DNA from 2 places in the Microbacterium sp. NPDC080220 genome. Region 1 is predicted to be linked to the other one. Evidence: predicted binding sites of a transcription regulator. Region 1 holds the regulator's gene; the other holds the start of a gene.
What was found. Region 1 encodes LexA, which represses DNA repair genes until DNA is damaged. Its sites were predicted from a motif close to TCGAACANNTGTTCGA; they were not measured.

Region 1 (3,274 bases):
CGACGATCACGATGCCCCGGGAGGCCTCGTAGACGGCCTCGATGACCTCGAGCGACAGCGGCGTGCCCGTGGGGTTGTTCGGTGTGCAGAGAAAGACCACGTCCGGCTGAGCACGTTCGATCTGCTCGGCGGCATCCGCTGCGGACAGGGTGAAGTCGTCGCCGCGCGTACCGCTCACGTAGGTGGCGCCCGTCGCGCCCGTGAGCAGCGGGTACATGGAGTACGTCGGCGCGAACCCGAACGCCGTGCGTCCCGGCCCACCGAACGCCTGCAGGATGTGCTGGAGGACCTCGTTCGACCCGTTGGCCGCCCAGATCTGATCCGGTTCGAGACCGTGGCCCAGGTAATCCGCGAACCCCTCGCGCAGAGCCGTGAACTCACGGTCGGGGTAGCGGTTGATGTCCCGCAGCGCCTGCGCGATGCCGTCGAGGATGTCGTCCGCGACCTCTTCGGGAACCGGGTGGGTGTTCTCGTTGACGTTGAGCGTCACGGGCAGCGACGCCTGCGGGGCGCCGTAGGGGATCTTGCCGCGCAGGTCGTCGCGGAGGGGGAGGTCGTCGAGACTGGCACTCACCCCGCCATCGTAGGACGTGCCGCGGCCTTACTCGCCCGCCTGCGCCGAGTAGGTGGCCGGGATCGCGATCGACTGACCGGCGTCCACCGCCGAGGACGACAGCGCGTTGAGGCGGACGATCTCGTCGATGACGTCGCGCGGGTCGCTGTCGGGCGCGATGTCCTGCGCGATGCTCCACAGCGATTCGCCGGGCATCACGGTCACGGTGTCGAAAGACCCCGCGGACGCCCCCGCGTCGCCGCTCGCGAGGGCACCCCCGCTGGAGAGGATGCCGACGCCCAGCGCGACGACCACGGGCAGTGCGGCGAGCGTGGCGAGGACACGGCGGCCCCGCGTGGTCATCCGGAGGCGCGTGCGCACGACAGGCGCAGCGGCGGTGCTGGTGGTCGCGGTGCTGGTGGTCGCGGTGATCGAGTTCATGGTGTCCTCCTCGGGGTGACCCCGGTCAGATGAGATCTTCGCCCCCGCCCGTCGGCCGGGACGGACGGGTGCGAAGTTCTCTTCCGAACCTATCTTCGAAGTTCGTAGACTGTCAAGGGTGCGGTTGTCCGCAGATCGATCGAAGACGACACGCGGTCGGCTACGGGACGATCCGATCGACACCGGATACGGTTTCGATGACCAGAGCCCATCACCAACCTCCGACATTCGAAGGCGAGTGCTCCCGGAGGGACCCCGGGGTGACGAAAGGAACGACATGAGCGACAAGCCGCAGACGCGTCGGCGCAAGAGCCTGAGCGACAAGCAGCTCGCCATCCTCGAGGTGATCCAGCGCTCCATCGCCCGTCACGGATACCCGCCGAGCATGCGCGAGATCGGCGACGCCGTCGGCCTCAAGTCGCTCTCGAGCGTCACCCATCAGCTCAATCAGCTCGAGCTGAGCGGCTACCTCCGTCGCGACCCCGGCAAGACGCGCGCCATGGAGGTCCTCATCGATCTGCCGGGCTCGGCGGGCGAGAACCCTGCGGACGTCGCCCCGAGCGTCGGCGACGCGGCGATGGTGCCGCTGGTCGGCCGGATCGCCGCCGGCGTCCCCATCACCGCCGACCAGCAGGTCGAGGAGATCTTCCCCCTCCCGCGTCAGCTCGTCGGCAAGGGCGAACTGTTCATGCTGAAGGTGTCGGGCGACTCGATGATCGACGCCGCGATCTGCGACGGCGACTGGGTCGTCGTCCGCTCGCAGGCCACCGCCGACAACGGCGAGATCGTCGCCGCCATACTCGACGGCGAGGCGACGGTGAAGACCTTCCGCCAGCGCGACGGTCACACGTGGCTGCTCCCCCGCAACTCGGCCTTCGAGCCGATCCTCGGCGACGACGCGGTCGTCCTGGGCAAGGTCGTCGCGGTCCTGCGCGCCGTGTGACGGCGCGCACACGAAGAGAGGGGATGCCGGGCGGCATCCCCTCTCTTCGTTGCGGCGTCAGACCCCGGCGCCCACCTCGGCGCGGACCGCGCGAGCCGCCGCGACGATGTGGCGGAGGGAGGCGACCGTCTCGTCGTACCCGCGCGTCTTCAGACCGCAGTCCGGGTTCACCCACAGGCGACGGACGTCGAGCTCCGCGACGGCGCGCTCGAGCAGCGACGACACCTCGTCGACGGACGGCACGCGCGGCGAGTGGATGTCGTAGACGCCCGGTCCGATGCCGTGGGCGAATCCGGATGCCGCCACCTCCGGGATGACCTCACCCCGACTGCGAGCGGCCTCGATCGACGTGACGTCGGCATCGAGCGCCGCGATCGCGTCGATCACGACCCCGAACTCGGAGTAGCAGAGGTGCGTGTGGATCTGGGTCTCGTCGGCGGCGCCCGCGGTGGCGAGCCGGAAGGACCCGACCGACCAGTCGAGGTACGCCGGCTGATCGGCGGTCCGCAGCGGCAGGAGCTCCCGGAGCGCCGGCTCGTCGACCTGCACGATCGCGATGCCCGCCCGCTCGAGGTCGGCGATCTCGTCGCGGAGCGCGAGGGCGACCTGGTCGGCCGTCTCGCCGAGCGGCTGGTCGTCGCGGACGAAGGACCAGGCGAGGATCGTGACGGGTCCGGTCAGCATGCCCTTGACGGGCGCGGCGGACAGCGACTGCGCGTAGGCCGCCCACGGCACCGTGATGGGTGCGGGGCGCGAGACGTCCCCCCACAGGATCGACGGGCGCGTCGCGCGGGAGCCGTAGGACTGCACCCACCCGTTGCGGGTGACGGCGAACCCGTCGAGGTTCTCGGCGAAGTACTGCACCATGTCGTTGCGCTCGGGCTCGCCGTGCACGAGGACGTCGAGCCCGATGTCCTCCTGCAGAGCGATGACGCGCGCGATCTCGTCGCGGAGGAACCCTTCGTAGGTCGCCTCGTCGATCTCGCCGCGCGTCGCGCGGGCGCGCGCCCGGCGGATCTCGGCGGTCTGCGGGAAGGATCCGATCGTGGTCGTCGGGAGCGCCGGCAGACCCAGCACCGCGTCCTGTGCGGCGGCACGCACCTCGAACGGGGTGCGGGATCGGGCTGCCGGGGTGAGCCCGCCGGCACGGGCGCGGACGGCGCCGTCCTGGACCCCGGGCGCCGAGCGGCGGTCGGCGAGGGCGGCCGTCGCGGCATCCAACTCCCCGGCGATCGCGTCGCGACCGTCGGCGAGCCCGCGTGCCAGGGTCGTCACCTGGGAGACCTTCTGATCGGCGAAGGCGAGCCAGGACACGAGGCGGGGATCGAGGTCGGGCT
Region 2 (3,274 bases), on a different contig from region 1:
GTGCTCCGTCGCGCCGTCGATGTTCCCTTGGAACGAGGGGACGGCAGAGGCGGGGATCCGAACCGCCGCATCCGCACGCTCGACGAGGCCCTCGGCGGCGGCATCCGACGCCCCCGAATCGAAGGTGCTGAGCGTCCACCACACGCCGCGACGGGAGGACGAAGCCTCGCGCAGCTCGGGGAGGGTGAGGAAGTCGCCCGCGCCGAGGTCGACGGGGCTCTCGGCGCCGGCGGTCGCCGCGCTCCACGCAGCTTCGAGGAACTCGCGGTTCGTCTCGGCGAGCGTCATGGCGCGGGTGACGGCGCGCTCGGGGTCGACGACGGCCACCGCGGCGCCCTCGGGCAGGTAGTCCACGAGGGGAAGGACGGCGTCGGCGACGGCGGGCAGCAGCGATTCCATGCCTTCGACCGGGATGCCCTGGCTCATCTTCTCGAGCATGGTGCCGAGTCCCGGCATCCGATCCCGCAGGGCGGCGGCCCGCTCGCGGACGGCGTCGGTGAGGAGGAGCTCCCGGCTCGGGAGCAGGGTCACTTCGCGCACCTCGCCGGGCAGGGAGCGCTGATCGGCGACGGAGAAGGCGCGGATCTGATCGATCTCGTCGCCGAAGAAGTCCACCCGGTAGGGGTGGTCGGCGACGGGCGGGAACACATCGAGGATGCCGCCGCGGACGGCGAACTCGCCTCGTCGCGAGACCATGTCGACCCGGTGGTAGGCGAGGCCGACGAGTCGGTGGACGATGTCGTCGAGCTCCTGCCCGCGGGATCCGAGCTCGAGCCGGACGACACCCGCATCCGTCAATCCCGCCGCGATCGGCTGCAGCGCGCCACGGACGGACGCAGTGACCACGAGGGGGGTGCGACCGTCCCAGTCGGCCGCATCGCGGAGGACGCTCAGCCGCCGGCCGACGGTCTCGGCGCTGGGGCTGAGACGCTCGTGCGGCAGGGTCTCCCATGCCGGGAGGTGCCGGACGACGGCGTCGGGCAGGAGGCACTGCAGGGCCGCGCCGATGCTCTCGGCGCGCCGCCCCGTGGGGGCGACGAGCAGCAGGACGGGAGGCCGTCCCGACGCGGCGCGTCGCTCGAGGAGCCCGGCGAGCAGCGGAGCGTCGAGGCCCGTCACGGCCGAGAAGTCGACGTCCGATCCGGCGCCGTCGAGGGCCTCCCGGAAGCTGTCAGCCTGTTCGAGGGCGCGCACGATCCCGGGAATTGTCACCGGGGAAGTCTACGCGGCGCGTCGGACACCGGGGTCGGCGAGGCGGGCGAGGTGCGTCATGGGATCGAACATGGGTTCCCCTTCGGTCGGGGCGAGAGGATCTTTAGTTCGAAAATACTACTTGCTTACCATCTGAACCAAACCTAGAATAGAACAAATGTTCCCCTTCGAAGACGACTTCGCAGCCACGCTGAGGGCGATCGTCGATGACGTCGCGAGTGTGGCACGCGAGGTGGCGTCCGCGCAGATCGCGGAGTTGCGGATACTGGCCGCCGCGGGCCGGTTGGCCGAAGCGCAGACCGCGCAACGCAACGCGCGTGTGCAGGTGCACGACATGGCGTTGCGGTCGATCGCGGCGGAGGTCGGCGGGGTGATGCGCGTGACGGATCGGACCGTGCAGCGGCGGATCGGCGAGGCGCGGACGTTGATCGAAGGCTTCCCGGCGACTGTCGAGGCATGGGAGCAGGGACGGATCGTCCGCGGGCATGCGATCGCGATCGTCGAAACCGGAACGAGCCTGCCGGCGGAAATATGGACCGAGTTCGAACAGGTCGCGATCAGCCGATGCGAACGAGACACCCCGAACCGGCTGCGAGGCGAGCTCGAGATCCTCGCCCACCGGATGCACCCCCGCTCATTCGCGGAACGGCACGAGCAGGCTGCCGCCGGGCGGTGCGTGCGGATCGTGCCGGGGCGAGACGGGATGAGCGACGTCGTCGCAACCGTCCCGACGGTGATCGCCGAAGGGATCCACGACCGGCTCACGCAGCAGGCGCGGGCGATCATCGACACCCGCGACGAACGCGTCGCTGCGCGCGGGTGTGCGGGTGTCGCGTTCGGGGAAGCCGCCAGCGACGGCGACACTGACGGCTATCGCGACGACGACGCCGCCGCGATCATCGCCACCGACCAGCGGTCCACCGACCAGGTCCGCGCTGACGTGTTCGCGGACTTGCTCCTGGCGGGAGCACCCGCCCTCGATGACACCCGCGACACCACCTCCGGGCCGCTGGGTGCGATCCGCGCACGTGTGCAGGTGCTCGTGCCCGCCGCCACCCTTACCGGAGAAGACGATGGGCCATGCGACCTCGCCGGGCGCTCCCCCATCGACCCCGCCACGGCGCGCACACTCGCCGGCAGCACCCCTATCTGGGAACGCTTGTTTCACGACCCGACCACCGGGGTCACGGTCGCAACCGATTCGTACCGGGTCCCGTCCGGGATGCGACGATTCCTGCAAGCCCGCGACCAGCACTGCCGGTTCCCCGGATGCCGCGTCGCCGCCATCCGCTGCGAGGTCGATCACACCCACGACCACGCGCTCGGCGGACGAACCGAACTGTCGAACCTCGCCCACCTGTGCCAGAGGCATCACTCCATGAAGCAGTTCACCGCGTGGAGGGTCCGACAACTCAAGGGTGGCGTCCTCGAATGGACCTCACCCCTCGGCAGGACCTACCGCGAAGACGCCCCCACCCCGGCCGTCGCGTTCACCCCTGCCAAGCCACCACCCCACCCGCCCGCGGGACCCGCACCCTTTTGAGGTTCGCGCCGCGGCGAGCCGCCATCAGCGACGTCCCCGGGATTGCATCGCCGGTCGCGCTCACGGAACCTCAACGTCGATCGCGCGAGCTTCGCTCGCACGCTTGAGCCGCGCCAGGTGATACCGCCACCCCGCCTCGTGTTCCGACGGCAGCGAGTGCGGGGTCCCCACGCGCGAGAATCCCGATTCGGTCAGTCTCACCGACGTCGAATCACCATGACCGACGAGTTCGATCACGACGTCGAGAGAGCCTTCCCACCCACTTTCGGTCCAGCAGAAGCCGAGAAGGTGCGGTTGCGCACACTGCGTGATAGTTCCCTCCGCAGTGGCCTGACGCCCGTCCTCGACCCACGTTTCCACGAGCGGCGAACCGACAACCGCGTCGAAGCGCATTTCAGGCCACCATGCGCTCCGACCGACGGTGAGGCATCGCCAGACATCCTCCACAGACGCACGGATGTCCGTCGCCGCCGTCACCGAATCGCGAACCACGTGAACACACGTGACTGTCAGGCGCGC

Region 2: a site for LexA is predicted at 1,277-1,292, ahead of AB0P29_RS02345 (DUF222 domain-containing protein). Genes of this name have one in related genera too.

Annotation. Positions count from the first base shown of each region.
Region 1 is NZ_JBFBOP010000009.1:29,541-32,814, forward strand. It holds gene AB0P29_RS13270 (histidinol-phosphate transaminase) at 1-574, opposite strand, end outside; gene AB0P29_RS13275 (LysM peptidoglycan-binding domain-containing protein) at 602-994, opposite strand; gene lexA (transcriptional repressor LexA) at 1,272-1,937, shown strand; gene metE (5-methyltetrahydropteroyltriglutamate--homocysteine S-methyltransferase) at 1,995-3,274, opposite strand, start outside.
Region 2 is NZ_JBFBOP010000001.1:429,684-432,957, forward strand. It holds gene mfd (transcription-repair coupling factor) at 1-1,212, opposite strand, end outside; gene AB0P29_RS02345 (DUF222 domain-containing protein) at 1,370-2,755, shown strand; gene AB0P29_RS02350 (SRPBCC domain-containing protein) at 2,816-3,247, opposite strand; gene pth (aminoacyl-tRNA hydrolase) at 3,265-3,274, opposite strand, start outside.